DNA from 3 places in the Burkholderia sp. Bp9140 genome. Region 1 is predicted to be linked to each of the others. Evidence: predicted binding sites of a transcription regulator. Region 1 holds the regulator's gene; each other region holds the start of a gene.
The links. Region 1 encodes LexA, which represses DNA repair genes until DNA is damaged. Its sites were predicted from a motif close to ACTGTATNNNNATACAGT; they were not measured.

Region 1 (7,490 bases):
CGACGACGCCGATCCCCATCCCGAGCTCGACGTAGGTCTTGATCACGTCCGCGTCGATCGCGGTCAGCACGACGTCGGGCACGGCGCCGGCTTGCGCGAACGCCTGGTCGATGTGCGAGCGGCCCGTGAAGTCCTGGTCGTACGTGATGATCGGGTACTCGGCGATTTCGTCGAGCGTCAGGTTCTCGCGACCGACGAGCGGATGCCCCTTCGGCACGACGACCGTGTGGTGCCACGAATAGCACGGGAACGTGACGATGTCCGGATAGCGATCGAGCGCCTCGGTCGAGATGCCGAGATCGGCTTCGCCGTTCAGGATCATCTGCGCGATCTGCTGCGGGCTGCCCTGGCGCAGCGCGAGATGCACTTTCGGGAACACGTCGGTGAACTGCCGGATCACCTTCGGCAGCGCGTAGCGCGCCTGCGTGTGCGTCGTCGCGACGACGAGGTGGCCGCTGTCCTGGTCCGCGAACTGGCGCGCGACGCGGCGCAGGTTTTCCGCGTCGAGCAGCATCCGCTCGATCAGCTGGTGCACGGCCTTGCCGGGCTCGGTGAGCCCCGTGAGCCGCTTGCCGCGCCGGATGAAGATGTCGACGCCCAGTTCATCCTCGAGATCCTTGATCTGCTTCGACACGCCCGACTGCGACGTGTACAGCACGTTCGCGACCTCCGTCAGGTTCATGTTCTGGCGCACGGCTTCGCGCACGAAACGCAATTGCTGAAAATTCATGGGTATGCCTCTTAGGCTGTCGTTGTTCGAATGTCGATTCGGAGCGGTAGCCGCCCTCTTCTCTTTATCGGGTTCGGGCGTCAGTGTGCGGGAAATACGCGGACCGCGCGCGGCACGGCCGTCGCGCCGTCGCCGACCTGCAGCGCGAGCGCACGCCACGCGTCGCGATCGAGTTCCGCTTCGAGCGCGCCGCCCGTGCGCGCCTCGAGCTCGACCCGCACCGAGCCGCCGAGCGGGATCACGCGGCGCACGTCGACCGCGATGCCGTCGCGATGCCCGTCGCCGGCCGGCCACAGCTGCAGGTCGTGCGGCCGCACGTACGCGTTCGCGGGGCCCGCGAAATCGGCGTCGACCGCGATCGGCGCCGCCGCGCCTTCCGCGACGAAGCCGCGTCCGGCGACCGTGCCCGGCAGCCGGTTCGCCGCGCCCAGGAACTCGTAGACGAACGCGCTTTCAGGATGATCGTAGACGTCCTGCGGGCTGCCGACCTGCTCCACGTGACCGCGGTTCAGCACGACGATGCGGTCGGCCACTTCCAGCGCTTCCTCCTGGTCGTGCGTGACGAAGATCGTCGAGATGTGCAGGTCGTCGTGCAGGCGCCGCAGCCAGCCGCGCAATTCCTTGCGCACCTTCGCGTCGAGCGCGCCGAACGGCTCGTCGAGCAGCAGCACCTTCGGCTCGACCGCGAGAGCACGGGCCAGCGCGATCCGCTGGCGCTGGCCGCCCGACAGCTCGGACGGATAGCGCTGCGCGAGCCAGTCGAGCTGCACCAGCTTCAGCAGTTCGTGCACCTTGTCGCGGATCACCGCTTCCGACGGCCGCTCGCGGCGCGGCTTCACGCGCAGCCCGAACGCGACGTTCTCGAATACGGTCATGTGGCGGAACAGCGCGTAATGCTGGAACACGAAGCCGACCTGGCGGTCGCGCGCGCCGACCGACGCGACGTCGAGCCCCTGCAGCACGACCTGGCCGGCGTCCGCGTGCTCGAGGCCCGCGATCACGCGCAACAGCGTGGTCTTGCCGCAGCCGGACGGCCCGAGCAGCGCGACGAGCTCGCCCGGCGGAAAGTCGAGCGACACGTTGTCGAGGGCGGTGAAATCGCCGAAGCGCTTGTGAAGGTGACGGACGGTGATACCCATTCTGATTGCCTCTTTACGAATTCGACGAATTGGCGGCGACGGGGCCGGCATGAGCGGGAACGTCATCGCGTGCGCCGGCCAGCTCGGCAGCAAGATGACGCTCGGCGAGCAGCTTCAGCGCGAGCGTGACGAGCGCGAGCAGCGCCAGCACCGACGCCACCGCGAACGCCGCCGCGAAGTTGTATTCGTTGTACAGGATCTCGACGTGCAGCGGCATCGTGTCGGTTACGCCGCGAATATGACCGGACACGACCGACACCGCGCCGAACTCGCCCATCGCGCGCGCGTTGCACAGGATCACGCCGTACAGCAGGCCCCACTTCACGTTCGGCAGCGTCACGCGCCGGAAGATCTGCCAGCCCGACGCGCCCAGCACGCGCGCGGCCTCTTCCTCGTCGGTGCCCTGCGCCTGCATCAGCGGGATCAGTTCGCGCGCGACGAACGGGAACGTGACGAAGATCGTCGCAAGCACGATGCCCGGCACCGCGAAGATGATCTGCACGTCGTGGTCCTGCAGCCACGGCCCGAGCCAGCCCTGCGCACCGAACAGCAGCACGTAGACGAGGCCCGAGATCACCGGCGACACGGAGAACGGCAGGTCGATCAGCGTGGTCAGCAACGCCTTGCCGCGGAATTCGAACTTCGCGATCGCCCACGATGCGCACACGCCGAACACGAGGTTCAGCGGCACCGCGATCACGGCGACGGTCAGCGTCAGCTTGATCGCCGACCATGCGTCGGGATCGGCGAGCGATTCGAGATAGAAGCCGACGCCCTTGCGCAGCGCCTCGAAGAACACCGCGGCGAGCGGCACGACGAGGAAGAATGCGAGGAACGCCAGCGCGACGCCGATCAGCAGCCAGCGCACGGCGCGCGGCTCGCTGACGGGGTCGAGCTGTTTCGCGGCGCGCACGTGCGCGGCGGACGGGTGGTTGAGCACGGCGCTGGACTCCTGGCTCATTGCTGGCCTCCTGCCGCGGTCGCGGCAACGGTGACGGTCGACGGCGCGGGGCCGCTCGCTCCCTTGCCGGACGAGCCACGGCTCGTCCGGCGCTGCAGATACCACTGCAGCGTGTTGATCAGCAGCAGCATCAGGAACGACACGACCAGCATCACGACCGCCAGCGCGGTCGCGCCCGCGTAGTCGTATTGCTCGAGCTTCGTGATGATCAGCAGCGACGTGATCTCGGATTTCATCGGCACGTTGCCGGCAATGAAAATCACCGACCCGTATTCGCCGAGCGCGCGCGCGAACGCGAGCGCGAACCCGGTGAGCAGCGCCGGCAGCACGGCCGGCAGCACGACGCGGCGGAACGTCAGCCAGCGCGATGCGCCGAGGCACGCGGCGGCCTCTTCCTGCTCGCGCTCGAAATCCTCGAGCACGGGCTGCACGGTGCGCACGACGAACGGCAGCCCGATGAAGGTCAGCGCCACCAGCACGCCCACCGGCGTGAACGCGATCTTGATGCCGAACGGCGCGAGATACTGGCCGACCCAGCCGTTGGTCGCATAGACGGCAGCGAGCGAGATGCCGGCGACCGACGTCGGCAGCGCGAACGGCAGGTCGACGATCGCATCGACGAGGCGCTTGAACGGGAACGTGTAGCGCACCAGCACCCACGCGACGAGAAAGCCGAACACGGCGTTGATCAATGCGCCGCCGAGCGCCGCGGAGAACGTCAGCCGGTACGACGCGAGTACGCGCGGCGACGCGACGGCGGTGACGAACTGGTCCCACGACAGCGTCGCGGTCTTCAGGAACGTGGCGGCGAGCGGGATCAGCACCACGAGGCTCAAATAGGCCACCGTGATGCCGAGCGTCACGCCGAAACCGGGCAGCGCGCTCGGCTTGCGAAAGGTGTACGTCGTCATCGGATGCTCTTGCTGGGTCGATGCTGCTCACGGGTCCGGCGCAAACGCCGGGGATGCGGCGCGCTGTCGTGGCGCGCCGCTGTCGTTATGGGTTGCTGGCTGGCGTTACTGCGGCTTGTAGATCGAGTCGAACACGCCGCCGTCCGCGAAATGCGTCTTCTGCGCATTCGTCCAGCCGCCGAAGGTGTCGTCGACCGTGTACAGCTTCAGCTTCGGAAACTGCTTCGTCAGCTCTGCCGGCACGTTCTTCGAACGCGGACGATAGTAGTTGCGCGCCGCGATTTCCTGGCCCTGCGGGCTGTACAGGAAATTCAGGTAGGCCTCGGCCAGCTTGCGCGTGCCCTTCTTGTCGACCACCTTGTCGACCACCGCGACGGGCGGCTCGGCCAGGATGCTCACCGACGGCACGACGATCTCGAACTTGTCGGTGCCGAATTCCTTGATCGACAGGAACGCCTCGTTCTCCCACGCGATCAGCACGTCGCCGATGCCGCGCTGCACGAAGCTCGTCGTAGCGCCTCGCGCGCCCGAATCGAGCACGCCTGCATTCTTGTAGAGCTTCGTCACGAATTCCTTCGCGCTTTGCTCGTTGCCGCCCGGCTTGTGCACGGCGTACGCCCATGCGGCCAGGTAGTTCCAGCGCGCGCCGCCCGACGTCTTCGGGTTCGGCGTGACGATCGAGATGCCCGGCTTGGTCAGGTCGTCCCAGTCCTTGATCCCTTTCGGGTTGCCCTTGCGCACCAGGAACACGATCGTCGACGTGTACGGCGATGCGTTGTCCGGCAGGCGCTTCTGCCAATCCTTGTTCACCAGACCCTTGTTGGCGAGCGCATCGATGTCGTAGGCGAGCGCCAGCGTGACGACGTCGGCCTGCAGGCCGTCGAGCACCGAGCGCGCCTGCGCGCCCGAGCCGCCATGCGACTGCTTGAAGTTGACCGTCTCGCCCGTTTTCGCCTTCCACTCCTTGCCGAACGCCTGGTTGAAGTCCTGATACAACTCGCGCGTCGGGTCGTACGATACGTTCAGGAACGTCGTATCGGCCTGGGCATGCGTCGCGACGCCCAGCGCCGCCGCCGCGCCCAGCGCGAGTGTTGCGATCAGGCGGCCCACTCCGCCCACCAGCCCCGTATTGCGCTTCGCCATCCTTGGTTCTCCAGTGTTGTCGGTATTGCGATGTCGGGCCAGTCTAGCGAACGGGTTACATGATTAAAAATAATCGTTCTTCATTTTTTAATACTCAAAAGTGCTAACGCAGACGGGACGGACGGTTGCGGCGGACGAACCGGCGTCCGGACGTCGCGACATCGCGCCGGAACCGGCGCGATCGCGTCGAACCTCAAGTAACACTTGAAATTCTCGAAGTACTGTATAAAAATACAGCTCACTGTCTATCCATACAGTTGAGCCATGACCAAACTCACCGCCCGTCAGCAGCAAGTGTTCGACTTGATCCGCCGCGCGATCGAGCGCTCCGGTTTCCCGCCCACGCGTGCCGAGATCGCGGCCGAGCTGGGTTTCAGCTCGCCGAATGCGGCCGAGGAACACCTGCGTGCGCTGGCGCGTAAAGGCGTGATCGAGCTGGCCGCCGGCGCGTCGCGCGGCATCCGCCTGCTTGGCATCGACGATGCGCCGCACCAGTTCACGCTGCCGCATGCCGGCCTGATGCAGCTGTCGCTGCCGCTCGTCGGCCGGGTGGCGGCCGGTAGCCCGATCCTCGCGCAGGAACACATCTCGCAGCATTACGTGTGCGATCCCGCACTGTTCACCAGCAAGCCCGACTACCTGCTGAAGGTGCGCGGCCTGTCGATGCGCGACGCCGGCATTCTCGACGGCGACCTCCTCGCCGTGCAGAAGCGCACCGAAGCGAAGGACGGCCAGATCATCGTCGCGCGTCTCGGCGACGACGTCACGGTCAAGCGCCTGATGCGCCGGCCCGGCGGCCTCGAGCTGATCGCGGAGAACCCGGATTACGAAAACATCTTCGTCAAGGCCGGCAGCGCGGAATTCGCGCTGGAAGGCATCGCCGTCGGGCTGATCCGCTCGGGCGAACTCTGACAATCGGTCTCGCTGAGGAGAACACCATGGAACGCCTTTCCCGTCTGCTGCCTTTCCGTCAATTCGGTCGCCTGCGTCACCTGCGCGGCCGCACGCCCTGCGCGCCGCTGTCCGCCACAGCGCCCGTGGTGAGCCAAGAAGTCGCAGTTGAACGGCAGGCGTCGCTGCTGCCGTCGGCGCTTCCCGCATTCGCGCGGGTGTCGCTGAACGCCGGCCTGAATCACGCGGAACCGGCGCGCCGTGCGCCCGTGCGCGTCTATCACGGTCGGTCGCGCCTGATCATGGTCGGGACGATCGATGCCGTGTGCCGGATGATCGATCGCTGCATTGCCGAGGAACGATCGGCCACGCACGGCGGTCTCTGATTGCGGAACCTGTCCGCACCGGAGGCATCGTGACTGGATCTTCGGGCCGCGCATGGCGGCTCAAGCCCCTGCTGATCGTCGCGCTGGTCGTCGCCGTCCTGATGGCGATCGGCTATGCGTACGCCTCGCCGTACGTCGCGCTCGGTCGCCTGAAATCGGCGATCGATGCGCGCGATGCGCAAGCGGTCAGCGGATATGTCGATTTTCCGTCGCTGCGCATCAGCCTGAAGCAGCAGGTCACGGAAGAGTTGATGCGCCGGATCGATGCGGTGAAAAAGGACAATCCGTTCGCGGTGATCGGCGCGCTGATCGGATCTGCACTGATCGGCCCGCTGGTCGATGCCTATGCGACACCGGAAGGTGTGGCCGCGCTGATGAGCGGCATCCCGCCGCGCGGCAATCCGGGCGAGCGGCCACCTGAATGGCCGGGCCCGCCGTCAGGCGGTGCGCCCGGCAACGCACCGGCCACGCCGCCGACCAATCCGGCGAGCGCACCCCTACCGGGCAGCAACGCCACCGCCTCGGCTGCGCCGGCACCCGCGCCAGCGAGCCCGAGCGATGCCGGTCATCCGCAGCAAACGCATGCCGGCTACCGGAATATCGATGAATTCGTCGTAACCTACCAGCGCAACGCCGACGGCACGCGCTATGCGGCGATCTTCCACCGCTTCGGCCTGTTCTCGTGGAAACTATCCGCGATTGACCTGCACGCCTGAGCAGTCGCGATCGCGGTCGATGCCGCTGATGCGACACAACGCGCGATCGGCCTGAATCGCGGCACAACCCGGCCGGCCACGCAATCGCAGCGTCACTTGCCGTTCGAGGTGGCCGCTTCGCGTTCGCGCGCGATCTCGGCCTTTTGCTCTTCCGCCGACGAACACGCGACCAGAATGCTGCAACTCACGCGATCAAGCAGTTGCGTGTTGCCCGACCCCATCCACCATCTCGACAACCCGCTGCGGCACCGATGGCCGACGACGACGAGGTCGGCCTTCAACTCCGTCGCGAGATTCGCGATTTCGTCGATCGGATAGCCGAACGCGAAATGGCCTTCCGCCTGAACGCCACGCTCGCGCAGCCAGTTCACGCCTTCCTGCAGGATCTCGCGCGCGGTTTCCTCGAAGCGGCCGCACGCGACGTCGGTCAGCAGCCCCGCGCTTTGCGCGATGCTCGAGCGCATGTCGACGACCGACAGCAAATGCGTTTCCGCCTTCAGGTCCAGCGCGAGATTGGCACCGCACCGCAATGCCTTGCGTCCTTCGAGTGTGCCGTCGTAGCACAGCAGAATCTTGTTGTAGCTAGCCATGAAACCTCCCTATCGCGACTACG
Region 2 (7,490 bases), on a different contig from region 1:
GTTCGTGGATCGGCAGGCCCTGGGGCCGGATGCCCGACGCAAGCGCGACATCGCGCGGCTTGTGGTCGGTCAGGCAGGCTTCGATGTCCCACAAGCCGTCGCCGCGCTCGTAGGCTTCCGCTCGGATTGCGCGTCGATGTCGCAACTGACGGGGCACGGGCTCGGATAGCGGCATGCTGGAAGTTGAGGCCGAAGAGGAAAACCCGTGGATTTTAGCATATCGGGTATTCGAGGCATTCGGCCGCGACGGCGGGTATTCCCGCCTGTCCGGAAGCGGTTGCATTGCAGCAAAATCGCGCGCAGCGCGCGCGACCGAACCGGTCAGTCGTCGATCGGGAAATCGTCGCCGACCTTCAGCAACTTCACGATGGTCGCGCTCGAGAAGCCGCGCGCGGCAAGGAAGCGCGCCTGCTTCGCACGCTCGGCCGGCGTTTGCGGCAGCGCACCGAATTTCTTGCGCCAGACCGCCTGCGCACGTGTCCACTCGGTCTCGCGCAATTGTGCATTCACCTCCTCGACGAGACTGTCGCCGACCGCATGGCGCTTCAGTTCGCTGACGACGCGCGCGACGCCGACGCGCGACGCGCGGCGATGCACGAGGCTTTCGGCAAAGCGTGCGTCGGACAGCCAACCCTCCTGCTCCAGCGCATCCAGCACCGGTTCGATGGATTCGTCCTCGCCGACGTACGGCGCGAGCTTGCGCGCGAGTTCGGCGCGGCTGTATTCGCGCCGGGACAGGTAGCCGAGCGCGCGGCCCTTCAGCGAACGCGGCGGTTTCGACGATTTGCGCTCGGTGGCCTCCGACCCGCCGCCGGAAGCTGCGCTGGCGGAACTGCCGGACGCGCGGCGCGTGCGACGCGGATGCTGGCTGCTGCGCGTGTAGACGTCTTCCCTGGCCGGTGCCGCGGCGTCGGCTGCGCGCTCGCCCGGGAAGCTGACACCGGACACGCGACGACGCGGCCGGTCGTGCGCGTCGAACGATTCGTCGTCGTCGAACGGATCGTCCGGCGCGGTGATCTCAAACGAAACGAGGGCATCGTCGGATGCCCTCGTCGCGGTGCGGTTCGCGGCATCGCTGCCTGCAGACCGCCGGCTGGCGCCGGAGGGTGCGGCTCGCCGGCCCGAGCGACCCGCCGTTTCGGGCGCGTCGCTCGCTTCCGGTTCGCCAGCCTGACCTCGGCGCCCGACCATCACTCTTCTTCGTCCATCGCCTCGGCTTCGTCCTGGCCTGCACCATCGGGCATGGTGACCACGCCAAGCGATTCGCGAATGCGGTTCTCGATCTCGCGTGCGATTTCCGGATTCTCGCGCAGGAATTCACGCGCGTTGTCCTTGCCCTGGCCGATCTTCTCGCCGTTGTAGCTGTACCAGGCGCCGGCCTTGTCGACGATCTTCGCCTGCACGCCGAGATCGATGATCTCGCCCTGACGCGAAATGCCTTCGCCATACAGGATGTCGAAGATCGCTTCGCGGAACGGCGGCGACACCTTGTTCTTGACGACCTTCACGCGGGTTTCGTTGCCGATCACCTCGTCGTTCTTCTTGATCGAGCCGATCCGGCGGATATCCAGACGCACCGACGAGTAGAACTTGAGCGCGTTGCCGCCCGTCGTGGTTTCCGGGTTGCCGAACATCACGCCGATCTTCATCCGGATCTGGTTGATGAAGATCACGAGGCAGTTCGTGCGCTTGATCGTGCCGGTCAGCTTGCGCAGCGCCTGCGACATCAGGCGAGCCTGCAGGCCCGGCAGCGAATCGCCCATCTCGCCTTCGATTTCGGCCTTCGGCACGAGCGCCGCGACCGAGTCGATGACGATCATGTCGATCGAGCCCGAGCGCACCAGCGCGTCGGTGATTTCGAGCGCCTGCTCGCCGGTGTCCGGCTGCGAGATCAGCAGCTCCGGCACGTTCACGCCGAGCTTCGCTGCGTATTGAACGTCGAGCGCGTGCTCGGCGTCGATGAACGCTGCGGTGCCGCCCAGCTTCTGCAGTTCGGCAATGACCTGCAGCGTGAGCGTGGTCTTGCCGGACGATTCCGGACCGTAGATCTCGACCACCCGGCCGCGCGGCAGGCCGCCAACGCCGAGCGCGATATCGAGACCGAGCGAGCCCGTGGACACGACCTGGATGTTCTCGGTCGCTTCGCCGTCGCCCATCCGCATGATCGATCCCTTGCCGAACTGCTTCTCGATCTGCGCGAGTGCGGCCGCCAGCGCCTTGCTCTTCTCGGCGGTCATCCCGGAGCCCTTCTTGCTATCTTCCATGAATCGTCCTTTGCTATGATGAGCAGCGTCTGTCAGAGGCGCGCCCGCTTTCAAGCGCCGCCCACGAATGCAGACACTGTATAAAAAAACAGTGTTTTATGCAAGCCCGCAATGCAGGCTGCGTTGTACACGGATAACTTCGGAGACAGCCGCGCCGGCGCGAACGCCCCGCCGGCCACCGGTCAGCACCATGCGAATTCTCATCGCCGAAGACGACAGCATACTCGCGGACGGCCTCACCCGGTCACTCCGCCAATCGGGCTATGCGGTCGACCACGTGAAGAGCGGGGTCGAGGCCGACACCGCGCTGTCGATGCAGACCTTCGACCTGCTGATCCTCGATCTCGGGCTGCCCAAGATGCCCGGGCTCGACGTGCTGAAGCGCCTGCGCGCGCGCAATTCCAATCTCCCCGTGCTGATCCTGACCGCCGCCGACAGCGTCGACGAACGTGTGAAGGGGCTCGACCTCGGCGCGGACGACTACATGGCCAAGCCGTTCGCGCTCAACGAGCTCGAGGCGCGCGTGCGCGCGCTGACCCGGCGCGGCGCGGGCGGTGGCCCGACCGTCGTGCGCCACGGCTCGCTCGCGTTCGACCAGGTCGGCCGCATCGCGTATGCGAACGAGCGCGTGCTCGATTTGTCCGCGCGCGAGCTCGGGCTGCTCGAAGTGCTGCTGCAGCGCATCGGCCGGCTCGTGTCGAAGGAGCAGCTCGTCGACCATCTGTGCGAATGGGGCGAGGAAGTCAGCAACAACGCGATCGAAGTGTACGTGCACCGGCTGCGCAAGAAGATCGAGCCCAGCGGCGTGCGGATTTCCACCGTGCGCGGCCTCGGCTACTGCCTCGAGAAAGTCGCGCCCGCGGCGCCGGCCGACACGGCCGCGCCCCAGCCCGCGGCGGCCGGCACGCCGCTGCGCTGAAACCGGCCGTCGCCGCAATGGCCACGCCGGCCCATTCCCGCCATCCGACCGGCGAGCAGCCGTCCGCCGCCGACGCCGCGCGCGACGCGCGCTACGAGAACCCGTTCGCGCCGCCCGACGAGACCGACACGCCCGAGGCCGCGCGCCCGCGCTCGCTGTTCGGCGAAATCCTCGACTGGATGCTCGCGCCGCTCCTGCTGCTGTGGCCGATGAGCATCGCCGTCACCTATCTCGTCGCGAAGACGATCGCGAACGGCCCGTTCGACCGCGCGCTCGAGACCAACGCATACGTGCTCGCACGGCAGATCCATCCGGTCAACGGCGTCGCCGAGCTGACGCTGCCGCAGCAGACGCGCGACTTCCTGCGCGCGGACAACATCGACAGCGTTTACTTCCAGGTGCTCGGCACGCGCGGCGAACTGGTCGCGGGCGAGGCCGACATGCCGCTGCCGCGCGACGAGGACCGCCCGCCGCCGGGCGTCGTCGTGTTCCGCGACGACCTGCTGCGCGGCAACGACGTGCGCGTCGCGTATACGACCGTCGCGCTGCCGGCGTCGAGCAGCACGCAGCCCGTGCTCGTGCAGGTCGGCGAGACGCTCGACAAGCGCAACGCGCTCGCGAACGACATCATCAAGGGCGTGATCCTGCCGCAGTTCGTGATCCTGCCGCTCGCGATCCTGCTCGTCTGGTTCGGGCTGTCGCGCGGGCTCGCGCCGCTCAACGCGCTGCAGGCGCACATCCGCGCCAGGCGGCCCGACGACCTGTCGCCCGTCGAGGCGCAGCGCGCGCCGCCCGAAATCGAGCCGCTCGTCACGTCGTTCAACGACCTGCTCGCGCGTCTCGAACAGAACATGGCACTGCAGAAGCGCTTCATCGCCGACGCCGCGCACCAGATGAAGACGCCGCTCGCGGGGCTGCGCACGCAGGCCGAGTTCGCGTTGCGCCACCCCGTGCCGCCCGACGTGCAGCGCTCGCTCGAGCAGATCGCGACGAGCTCCGAGCAGGCCGCGCGGCTCGTCACGCAACTGCTCGCGCTCGCGCGCGCCGAGAACCGCGCGAGCGGGCTGACGTTCGAGCCGGTCGAGATCGCCGCGCTGGCGCGCCGCACGGTGCGCGACTGGGTGCAGGCGGCGCTCGCGAAGCGCATGGACCTCGGCTACGAAGGCCCGGAGGACGACGCGCCGCTCGACGTCGACGGCAATCCGGTGATGCTGCGCGAGATGCTCGGCAACCTGGTCGACAACGCGATCCGCTACACGCCCGAGGGCGGCCGCATCACCGTGCGCGTGCGGGCCGACCACGCGGCGCGGCGCGTGCATCTCGAAGTCGAGGACACCGGGCCCGGCATCCCGGCCGCCGAACGCGACCGCGTGGTCGAGCGCTTCTACCGGATCCTCGGCCGCGAAGGCGACGGCAGCGGCCTCGGGCTCGCGATCGTGCGCGAGATCACCGCGCAGCACGGCGGCACGCTGACGCTCGACGATCATGTCTATCAGCAGGCGCCGCGCCTCGCCGGCACACTCGTGCGCATCAGCCTGCCGCTGTCCGAAGCCGCCCCGGATCAATCCTGACGCGCGCGGCCGGGCGCCGGACGCCGATCCTGCACAGCAGGTCGCGATCGCATCGAAACCGGTGTTTTATCGCCCGTTTGCGACACGATCGGGGCGCGAAGCGACCGATTCGGCACGGGTTAACGCGCAGTCGTTTTGTCCGCGCGAGTCAGTGCGCCGTAAGTTTCCCTGCCAATAATCGTCGACAGGCCCGCCCACCCAAGGCGGCCGCATATCTATATCAAGGGACTTGGAGACGATTCATGGCAACGTTAGGCGGGCAAATTTCGCACGCGCCGATGACGGGCGAAGAGAAGAAGGTGATCTTCGCGTCGTCGCTGGGCACCGTGTTCGAGTGGTACGACTTTTACCTGGCCGGCTCGCTCGCGGCCTACATCAGCAAGAGCTTCTTCTCCGGGGTCAATCCGACCGCCGCGTTCATCTTCACGCTGCTCGGGTTCGCGGCCGGCTTCGCCGTGCGGCCGTTCGGCGCGATCGTGTTCGGCCGGCTCGGCGACCTCGTCGGCCGCAAGCACACGTTCCTCGTGACGATCGTGATCATGGGTATCTCGACCTTCGTGGTCGGCTTCCTGCCAGGCTACGCGTCGATCGGCATCGCGGCTCCGGTGATCTTCATCGCGATGCGGCTGTTGCAGGGCCTCGCGCTCGGCGGCGAGTACGGCGGCGCGGCGACCTACGTCGCCGAGCATGCGCCGGCGAACCGTCGCGGCTTCTACACCGCGTGGATCCAGACGACCGCGACGCTCGGGCTGTTCCTGTCGCTGCTCGTGATCCTCGGCGTGCGCACCTTCATCGGCGAGGAAGCGTTCGGCAACTGGGGCTGGCGCGTGCCGTTCGTCGCGTCGATCGCACTGCTCGCGGTGTCGGTGTGGATCCGGCTGCAGCTGAACGAATCGCCGGTGTTCCTGCGCATCAAGGCGGAAGGCAAGACGTCGAAGGCACCGCTGACCGAAGCGTTCGGCCAGTGGAAGAACCTGAAGATCGTGATCCTCGCGCTCATCGGCCTGACGGCCGGCCAGGCCGTCGTGTGGTACACGGGCCAGTTCTACGCGCTGTTCTTCCTCACGCAGACGCTGAAGGTCGACGGCGCAAGCGCGAACATCCTGATCGCGATCGCGCTGCTGATCGGCACGCCGTTCTTCCTGTTCTTCGGGTCGCTGTCGGACAAGATCGGCCGCAAGCCGATCATCCTCGCGGGCTGCCTGATCGCGGCGCTGACCTACTTCCCGCTGTTCAAGGCGCTCACGCACTACGCAAACCCGCAGCTCGAACTCGCGACGCAGAAGGCCCCGATCACGGTCGTCTCCGATCCGGCCACCTGCTCGTTCCAGTTCAACCCGGTGGGCACGTCGAAGTTCACGAACTCGTGCGACATCGCGAAAAGCGCGCTCTCAAAGGCCGGCCTGAACTACGAGAACGTTGCGGCACCGGCTGGCGCGACCGCCGAGATCAAGGTGGGTGACGCGGTGATCCCGGCCTATGACGGCAAGGCCGCCGACGCGAAGGCGCAGGGTGCGGCGTTCGACAAGACGCTCGCGTCGACACTGAAGGCGGCAGGCTACCCGGCGAAGGCCGACCCGGCGCAGCTCAACTGGCCGATGACGATCGTGATCCTGACGATCCTCGTGATCTACGTGACGATGGTCTACGGCCCGATCGCGGCGATGCTGGTCGAGATGTTCCCGACGCGGATCCGCTACACGTCGATGTCGTTGCCCTATCACATCGGCAACGGCTGGTTCGGCGGCTTCCTGCCGGCAACCGCGTTCGCGATCGTCGCGGCGAAGGGCAACATCTATTCGGGGCTCTGGTATCCGATCGTGATCGCGCTGGCCACGTTCGTGATCGGCCTGCTGTTCGTCAAGGAGACGAAGGACTCGGACATCTACGCGCAGGATTGAGGTCGGGTAGCCGGCGGGCATCGGTCGTCGGGCGTGTTCCTTGCGGTGCCCGCCCCGCCCGCAACCCGGGCTGCACGGGCCGCCGGCAACTTTTTTCAGGGAAGACGAAAAAAGGTGTTGACAGCCCGGCGGTAGGTCTACATAATTCAAGTCTTCGGCGAATTAGCTCAGTCGGTTAGAGCGACGGAATCATAATCCGCAGGTCCGGGGTTCGAATCCCTGATTCGCCACCAGTTGTAAAGGAAGCCGCTGTTCCGCAAGGATCAGCGGCTTTTTTCATTGCCGCCTCATTCAGCGACCGTGTCGCGCGCCGCCCTCCCTCAGGCCACGCGCTGCGCTGCTGCTACGCCACCACCACCCCGCGCTGCGCCTCGCTCGTCTGCGCGCGCACCTTCCCGCGCCAGTTCTCCCCGCCCTCCAGCGCCGGCGTCGACTCGAACAACTCCGCGAGCCAGTCCGCGAACACCCGCACCTTCTGCGACAGGTGCCGGTTGTGCGGATACACGATCGAGATCGGCTTGGGCTTCGGATTGCAGTCGGGCAGCACCTCGACCAGCGAGCCGTCGCGCAGGTTCGGCAGCACCATGAACAGCGTCGGCTGGATCATCCCGAACCCTTCGAGCCCGCACGTCACGTACGCATCCGAATCGTTGACGGTGACGCTGCCGTTCATCCGCACCTCGACCGGCTTGCCCTCGATCATGAACACCCATGGAATCGCCCGCGCGCCATGGCTCGCGCGGAAATTGACCGCGTGATGGTCCGCCAGGTCTGCAATCTCCTGCGGCTCGCCATGACGCGCCAGATAGTCCGGCGACGCGCAGGTCACGCGCTT
Region 3 (7,490 bases), on a different contig from region 1:
GCGCATATCGACGGCTGTCTTTACCACGGCCGGACGAGCCTCGACTTCGTCGAGTATTTCGTCGACACCGGCGCGCAGGTCGCGGTGCCGACCACCCTGAACGTCGGGTCGCTCGACCTGATCCATCCCGAGCTGTATCACGGCGACCGCATGATCCAGCGCGACGCGCGGCGCCTGATGGATGCGCACCTGCAGCTCGGCTGCGAATCGAGCTTCACGTGCGCGCCGTATCAGCTGGAGAAGCGTCCGCGCCTGGGCGAGCAGATCGCGTGGGCCGAATCCAATGCGATCGTGTTCGCCAATTCGGTGCTCGGTGCGCGCACCAGCCGCTATGGCGACTTTCTCGACCTGGCCGCCGCGATTACCGGACGTGCGCCGTATGCGGGGCTGCATGTCGAAGCGAATCGCGCGGCGCGGATCGTGTTCAACGCGCCGGACTTCGGCAACCGGCCGTCGCGCGACATCCATTTCGCGGCGCTCGGGTTGCTGATCGGCAGGATCGCCGGCGCGATCGTGCCGGCGATTGTCGGGTTGCCCGCGGACACCACCGAAGACGAACTCAAGGCACTGGGTGCCGCCGCCGCATCGAGCGGGGCGGTCGCGCTGTTCCATGCGGTGGGCGTCACGCCCGAGGCGCCGACGCTCGACGCCGCATTGCACGGGCAGGCGGCGCTGCGAACGGTCGATGTCGCGATGGCCGATCTCGACGAGATCCGCCGCACGCTGAACCACGGCGCGGCCGGCGATGCGCTCGTCGCGGTCGCGCTCGGCACGCCGCATTTCTCGCTGGCCGAATTCCGCACGCTCGACGCGCTGCTCGATCGGTTCGACGGCAAGCCGAAGTGCGATTTCTACGTGAACACGAGCCGCTTCATCCTGTGGGAGCTGGGCGAGCTCGGGCTCGCCGACAAGTTCGACGCGCGCGGCATCCAGATCGTCGTCGACACCTGCACGTACATCACGCCGGTGATGAAGCAGCTGTCGGGCCTGGTGATGACCAACTCCGGGAAGTGGGCGTCGTATGCGCCCGCGAACATCGGCGTCACGGTCGCGTACGGCAGCATGCGCGAGTGCGTGCGTTCCGCGTTCGAAGGAAAGGTGCGATTCGATGACTGACACAACGATCGGGAAACTGACGGGCGACACGCTCGTACCGGGCAGCGCATGCGCAAGGACGATCGTGCTCGACAAGCCGCTCAGCTTCTGGGGCGGCTACGACTCGGGCGCGGGGCGGATCGTCGATCGCGGGCATCCGCAGGCCGGCGCGAGCCTGGCCGGCCGGATCATGGTGATGCCGCATGCGAAGGGGTCGAGTTCGAGCAGCAGCGTGCTCGCGGAAGCCGTGCGCAACGGCACCGGGCCGGTCGGGATCGTGCTGAAGGAGCGCGACCTGATCATCTCGATCGGCGCGATCGTTGCCGCCGAACTGTATGCGATCGCGGTGCCGGTGGTGTGCGTGACCGACGATGTGTATGACGCGATCGTTGCCGCGACCGGCGAGGTGCGGATCGAGGCGGGTGAAGGGGACGGCGGCGCGCGGATTGACGTCGGCAATTGACGCGTCGCGCTCGGCGTCCGTTCACCTCGGCGAGAGGCGGATCGATGCCGGTGACGGGGCGGCAGCGCGCATTGACGTCGGCAGCCGATGCGTCGGGCGTCGTTCCATTGACCCGGATCACACGAATGCGCCGCTACCTTCGGGTGTCCGGTGTGAGTGCTTTCCCTGCGGCAGGCGGGTCGCGCCAGCCGCCGCGCTTGCGCGAGCCTTCCCGCTTACTCGCGCGCCGGATTGCCGGCCGCTTCCCGATAAGCGCTCGGCGTCTGCCCGGCCCAGCGCCGGAACGCCCGCGTGAAATTCGCCGGGTCGGTGAATTGCAGCCGCTCGGCGATCGTCTTCAGGTCGAGGTCCGATGCCGACAGCAACTGCTTCGCGTCGCGAAACCGCGCTTCGTCGAGCAGTTCCCGATAGCTCGATCCGGCTTCCTCGAGCCGGCGCCGCAGCGTGCGCGTCGACACGAGCAGTGCATCGGCGAGCGCCTCCGGGCTCGAATAGTCGCCGGCCGTGCGCGCCAGTTCCGCGCGCACGCGCTCGACGAGATCGCCTTCCTCCTGGCGCACCTGCGCATACTCGCGCTCGACCTGCACGAGCGCCTGCCGGTGCGCGACTTCGTCGGCGAGCGGCAGCGGCCAGTCGAGCACCTCGCGCGCGATCCACAGCGCGTTCGCGGCGCAGCCGAATTCGACCGGCGGCAATTGGGCGCGGTAACGCGCGAAATACCCGGGCTCCGGCCACGCGAAGCGCAGCGTAATCGGCGGCGACGCGCGCCCGGACCACTGCGAGATGTTTTGCGCGAGCCCGGTCAGCACGAACTCGAACATCACGTGATGCTGCAGCACGGGGCTTGCCTGCACGCCGTGCAGTTCGAGCGTCGCGCCGTGTTCGTCCTCCGCATAGGTCAGCCGATATTGGCGGTTGCGCATCCGGAAGTAGCGCTGCGTGACGACCAGCGCGTCGCGGATGTCCCGGGCGGTCAGCGTCGCATAGCCGAGGAAGCCGTGCACGGTTGGCTTCAGCAGCAGCCCGAACGCGAGCCCGATGCCCGGATCGCCGCCGATCTCGATCGCATTGAGCACGAGCCGGCCCCATTGCGATGGCGCGACGCGCGCGTCCGGTTCGGCCAACACCGCGTCGCGCAGCCCGGTGCCCGCGCGCACCGCGGCCAGATCGACGCCGCGCGCGGCCAGCGCCTGCAGCAGCAGGCGTGTATAGGCGACCGGAATCGTCGGCCGGCGCAGCCCGAGGTGGTCCTTGCGTGGCGGAGAGGTCATGTCGTTTTGGCCGGAAATGACAAGCATTATGGCTGTTTGCCCCCTCACGTTCAAGGCGGCGCGCGGCCTACGATGGCACCTATCGCTTACCGGCAGGATCACCATGACGACCCCCTTTCCCCACCTGCTCGCGCCGCTCGATCTCGGCTTCACCACGCTGAAGAACCGTGTGCTGATGGGCTCGATGCACACGGGCCTCGAGGACAGCCGCAAGACGCTGCCGCGCCTTGCCGACTATTTCGCCGAACGTGCGCGCGGCGGCGTCGGCCTGATCGTGACCGGCGGCTTCGCGCCGAACGTGGCCGGCTGGACCAAGCCGTTCGGCGGCACGCTGATGACGTCGGCCGGCGCGCGGCGGCATCGCGTGATCACCGATGCCGTGCATGCGGACGACGGCAAGATCGCGCTGCAGATCCTGCATACCGGCCGCTACGGTTACCACCCGTTCGCGGTCGCGCCGTCGAAGATCAAGTCGCCGATCTCGCCGTTCGCGCCGCACGAACTCGGCGCGCGCGGCGTCGAGCGGCAGATCCGCGCGTTCGTCCGCTGCGCGCAGCTCGCGCGCGAGGCCGGCTACGACGGCGTCGAGATCATGGGTTCCGAAGGCTACCTGATCAACCAGTTCATCTCGATGCATACGAACAAGCGCACCGACCGGTGGGGCGGTTCGTACGAGAACCGGATCCGCCTGCCGATCGAGATCGTCGAGCGCACGCGCGAAGCGGTCGGGCGCGACTTCATCCTGATCTATCGGCTGTCGATGCTCGACCTGATTCCGGACGGCAGCGACTGGCGCGAGACCGTGCAGCTCGCGAAGGCCGTCGAGCGCGCGGGCGCGACCATCATCAACACGGGGATCGGCTGGCATGAGGCGCGCGTGCCGACGATCGCGACGTCGGTGCCGCGCGGCGCGTTCGCGTGGGTGACGAAGAAGATGAAGGGCGAGGTCGGTATTCCGCTCGTGACGACCAACCGGATCAACCGGCCCGAAGTGGCCGAGCAGATTCTCGCGGATGGCTGCGCGGACATGGTATCGATGGCGCGCCCGCTGCTCGCGGATGCCGAGTTCGTCGTCAAGGCCGCGCAGGGCCGCGCCGACGAGATCAACACGTGCATCGGCTGCAACCAGGCGTGTCTCGACCACGCGTTCAAGAACAAGATCGCGTCATGCCTGCTGAACCCGCGCGCATGCCACGAGACGGAACTGGTCTACACGCGCGTGCAGCAGCCGAAGCGCATCGCGGTGGTCGGTGCGGGGCCGGCCGGGCTCGCGTGCTCGACCGTGCTTGCGCAGCGCGGCCACCACGTCGACCTGTTCGACGCGGCGTCGGAGATCGGCGGCCAGTTCAACATGGCGAAGCGGATTCCGGGCAAGGAGGAGTTCGACGAAGCGCTGCGTTACTTCGGCCGCCAGGTCGAGCTGACCGGCGTGAACCTGTACCTGAACCACCGCGTCGACGCGAGCGACCTGATCGCGGGCGGCTACGACGAGATCGTGCTCGCGACCGGCGTGGCGCCGCGCGACCCGAAGATTCCCGGGCAGGACGGACCGAACGTGCTCAGCTATGTCGACGTGCTCGCCGGCAGGCAGCCGGTCGGCCGGCGTGTCGCGGTGGTCGGCGCGGGCGGCATCGGCTTCGATGTCGCCGAGTATCTGGTGCAGGACGGCGAGTCGCCGACGCTCGATCTGGACGAGTGGAAAGCGGAGTGGGGCGTGACCGATCCGGCCGCGACGCGCGGCGGCGTGACGCGCGCGCAGGTCGCCGCGCCGGCTCGCGCAGTGACGCTGCTGCAGCGCAAGGCCGCGCCGCTCGGCAAGGGGCTCGGCAAGACGACCGGCTGGATTCACCGCGCGACGCTGAAGATGAAGCAGGTGAAGATGATCGGCGGCGTGAACTACGAATTGATCGATGCGCGCGGGCTGCACGTGTCGTACGGCGAGCAGCGTACCGATCACGAACTGATCGAGGCCGACACGATCGTGCTGTGCACGGGGCAGGAGCCGCAGCGCGCGCTGCTCGCGCCGCTGCAGGCGGCCGGACGCTCGGTGCACCTGATCGGCGGCGCGGAACTGGCGGCCGAACTCGATGCGAAGCGTGCGATCGATCAGGGCTCGCGGCTTGCGGCGCGGTTGTAACGAACCGCCCGTTCAGGTTTCGAAACGGAGCGCGTCGCGCGGTGGCAGCTTGCCTGCGCGACGGCTCGCGACGTTGCGTCCGATGATGCGTCATGCCGGGGCACACCGACAGCATGGAACGGATGTACCGCGTCGCCCCGCAACGTGGCGACGCGATTTCCGCGGATCGCCATCTGCCGCCGGCCGGCGTGCGTCAGGCCGCTTCGGCCCGTTCTTCCTCTTCCGCTTCCAGCATCGCCTTGACGATCAGGTAGACGGCCGGCAGGTCGTCGTCGTCGCGACGCCAGTCGACCGGCTCCTCGACGTCCGCGGCGACCAGCCGGCTGTCGCGCAGGCGAATGAACGCGTCGACGACCATCGGATCGTTGCGGCTCAGGAAACCGGTATTCGAGAACGCGAGTTCCTCGACGTTCAGCAGCGCCTGCCAGCTCATCGTGCGGACGGCGGCCGGATGGGTGCGGCGCCGCAGCCCGAGCGCGCGTTGCGCAGGGCCGCCGACGACACGCTGCAGGTCGACGACCGCCCGCTGCGCGGCACGCTCGAAGTGGACCGGGTTGAAGCCGGGTTGCTCGGGATCGAATGCGGATGACTGGAACATGGTCGCCTCACAAAAGTCCGTCCGTCATGGGTGACGGAATTCGGGTCAAATGGTGCAAAAGCACTGTAAATATATACAGTGTTCGAGGCGGTTTCAAGTGCTGAATGCACGTGGGTTCGTCGTAACCGGTTCGAGCGCGGCGGTGAGGGTGGCCGAAGCACGGCATCCCTGCCGTTCCCGCGAGCGGCTTACCTGACACACTCACACCGACGCGGCGATCGTCTCCCGCAACCATCGATGCGCCGGATCGCGATGCACGCGTTCGTGCCACAGCATCGACATCTCGTAGCCGGGGACCTCGACGGGCGCTTCCACGACGCGCAGCGCGGGCGTGTTGCGCACCAGCCGCTCGGGCAGCATCGCCACGAGGTCGGTGGTGGCGACGGCCGACATCACGAACAGGAAATGCGGAACCGACAGCACGACGCGCCGCGCGGCGCCCGCTTTCGCGAGCGCTTCGTCCGTCACGCCGAAGAAGCCGCCGCCGTCGGGCGACACGATCACGTGTTCCAGCGCGCCGAACTGCGCGAGCGTCGGGCGCCGCTTCAGTTTCGGATGACCGGCACGGCCGGCGAGCACGTATCGCTCGACGAACAGCGGCAGGCGCCGCATCCCTTCCGGCGAACCCTCTGTCGTGTGGAAGGCCAGGTCGATACCGTTGCGCTCCGCGTCCTGCTCGATGCGCGGCGGCACGAGCTCGACGACGGCGAGCCGCGTAGCGGGCGCGGCCGAACGCAGCGCGTTCAGTGCGGGCAGGACGATCGTCGATTCGCCATAGTCGGTCGCCGCCACGCGCCACGTATTCGTCGCGGTTGCCGGCTCGAACGGCGTGGCCGTCAGCACTGCGCGCTCGACCGCGTCGAGCGCGTCCCGCAGCGGCTCGCGCAGCGTTTCTGCGCGCGTGGTCGGCCGCATCCCGCGCGGGCCCGGCAGCAGCAGCGGATCGCCGAACAGGTCGCGCAGTTTCTGCAACTGCACGCTGACCGACGGCTGCGACATGTTCAGTTTTTCAGCCGCGCGCGTGACGTTGTGCTCGGCGAGCAGGACGTCGAGCGTGACCAGCAGGTTCAGATCCAGTCGTCTGAGATTGTTCATGGCTATACCTGGAATGTAGGGAATTCATTTCCAATATACCTTAGGCGACGGCATCCTGCTGTCATTCAATCAACGGAGCAGTGAACATGAACGTGCTGATCGTCTATGCCCATCCCGAACCGCGCTCGCTGAACGGCGCGATGCGGGACTTCGCGGTCGAGCATCTCGAAGCGACCGGCCATGCGGTGCAGGTGACCGATCTGTATGCGATGAACTGGAAGGCCTCGTTCGACGCGCATGACGTGACCGACCGTGTGCCCGACGCACGCTTCGATCCGGCGCTCGATTCGAAGCATGCGTTCGAGACGGGCACGCAGCGCGACGATATCGCGCGCGAACAGGCCAAGCTGAAGTGGGCCGACGCGGTGATCCTGCAGTTCCCGCTGTGGTGGTTCTCGATGCCGGCGATCATGAAGGGCTGGGTCGAGCGCGTGTATGCGTACGGCTTTGCGTACGGCGTCGGCGAGCATTCCGACCGGCATTGGGGCGACCGTTACGGCGAAGGCACGCTGGCGGGCAAGCGTGCGATGGTGATCGTCACGACCGGCGGCTGGGAGTCGCACTACAGCGCGCGCGGCATCAACGGGCCGATCGACGACGTGCTGTTCCCGATCCAGCACGGGATCCTGTATTACCCGGGGTTCGACGTGCTGCCGCCGTTCGTGATCTACCGGACCGGAAAGATGAACGACGCGCGCTTCGACGAAACGCGCGCGGCGCTCGGCAAACGTCTGGACGAACTGTGGACCGCACGGCCGATTCCGTTCCGGCGGCAGAACGCCGGCGACTATGAGATTCCGGCGCTGACGCTGAAGGCGGGGATCGAACCGG

Region 2: recA (recombinase RecA) is a predicted target of LexA. The motif match lies at 2,340-2,357, and genes of this name have one in related genera.
Region 3: DIE21_RS02760 (DUF2471 family protein) is a predicted target of LexA. The motif match lies at 5,627-5,644, and genes of this name have one in related genera.

The regions. Positions count from the first base shown of each region.
Region 1 covers NZ_QTPQ01000009.1:41,873-49,362, reverse strand. The annotation lists gene DIE21_RS09845 (CysB family HTH-type transcriptional regulator) at 1-730, opposite strand, end outside; gene DIE21_RS09840 (sulfate/molybdate ABC transporter ATP-binding protein) at 811-1,869, opposite strand; gene cysW (sulfate ABC transporter permease subunit CysW) at 1,883-2,830, opposite strand; gene cysT (sulfate ABC transporter permease subunit CysT) at 2,827-3,741, opposite strand; gene DIE21_RS09825 (sulfate ABC transporter substrate-binding protein) at 3,847-4,884, opposite strand; gene lexA (transcriptional repressor LexA) at 5,149-5,796, shown strand; gene DIE21_RS09815 (hypothetical protein) at 5,823-6,161, shown strand; gene DIE21_RS09810 (DUF2939 domain-containing protein) at 6,191-6,877, shown strand; gene DIE21_RS09805 (universal stress protein) at 6,970-7,467, opposite strand; gene DIE21_RS37150 (hypothetical protein) at 7,466-7,490, shown strand, end outside.
Region 2 covers NZ_QTPQ01000020.1:131,698-139,187, reverse strand. The annotation lists gene DIE21_RS18370 (DUF2889 domain-containing protein) at 1-175, opposite strand, end outside; gene recX (recombination regulator RecX) at 322-1,191, opposite strand; gene recA (recombinase RecA) at 1,191-2,264, opposite strand; gene DIE21_RS18355 (response regulator transcription factor) at 2,455-3,183, shown strand; gene DIE21_RS18350 (sensor histidine kinase) at 3,201-4,754, shown strand; gene DIE21_RS18345 (MFS transporter) at 4,997-6,655, shown strand; tRNA gene DIE21_RS18335 (tRNA-Met) at 6,812-6,888, shown strand; gene DIE21_RS18330 (LysR family transcriptional regulator) at 6,999-7,490, opposite strand, start outside.
Region 3 covers NZ_QTPQ01000002.1:252,749-260,238, reverse strand. The annotation lists gene DIE21_RS02780 (aconitase X) at 1-1,116, shown strand, start outside; gene DIE21_RS02775 (aconitase X swivel domain-containing protein) at 1,109-1,558, shown strand; gene DIE21_RS02770 (AraC family transcriptional regulator) at 1,774-2,856, opposite strand; gene DIE21_RS02765 (NADPH-dependent 2,4-dienoyl-CoA reductase) at 2,933-4,966, shown strand; gene DIE21_RS02760 (DUF2471 family protein) at 5,160-5,564, opposite strand; gene DIE21_RS02755 (LysR family transcriptional regulator) at 5,766-6,659, opposite strand; gene DIE21_RS02750 (NAD(P)H-dependent oxidoreductase) at 6,746-7,490, shown strand, end outside.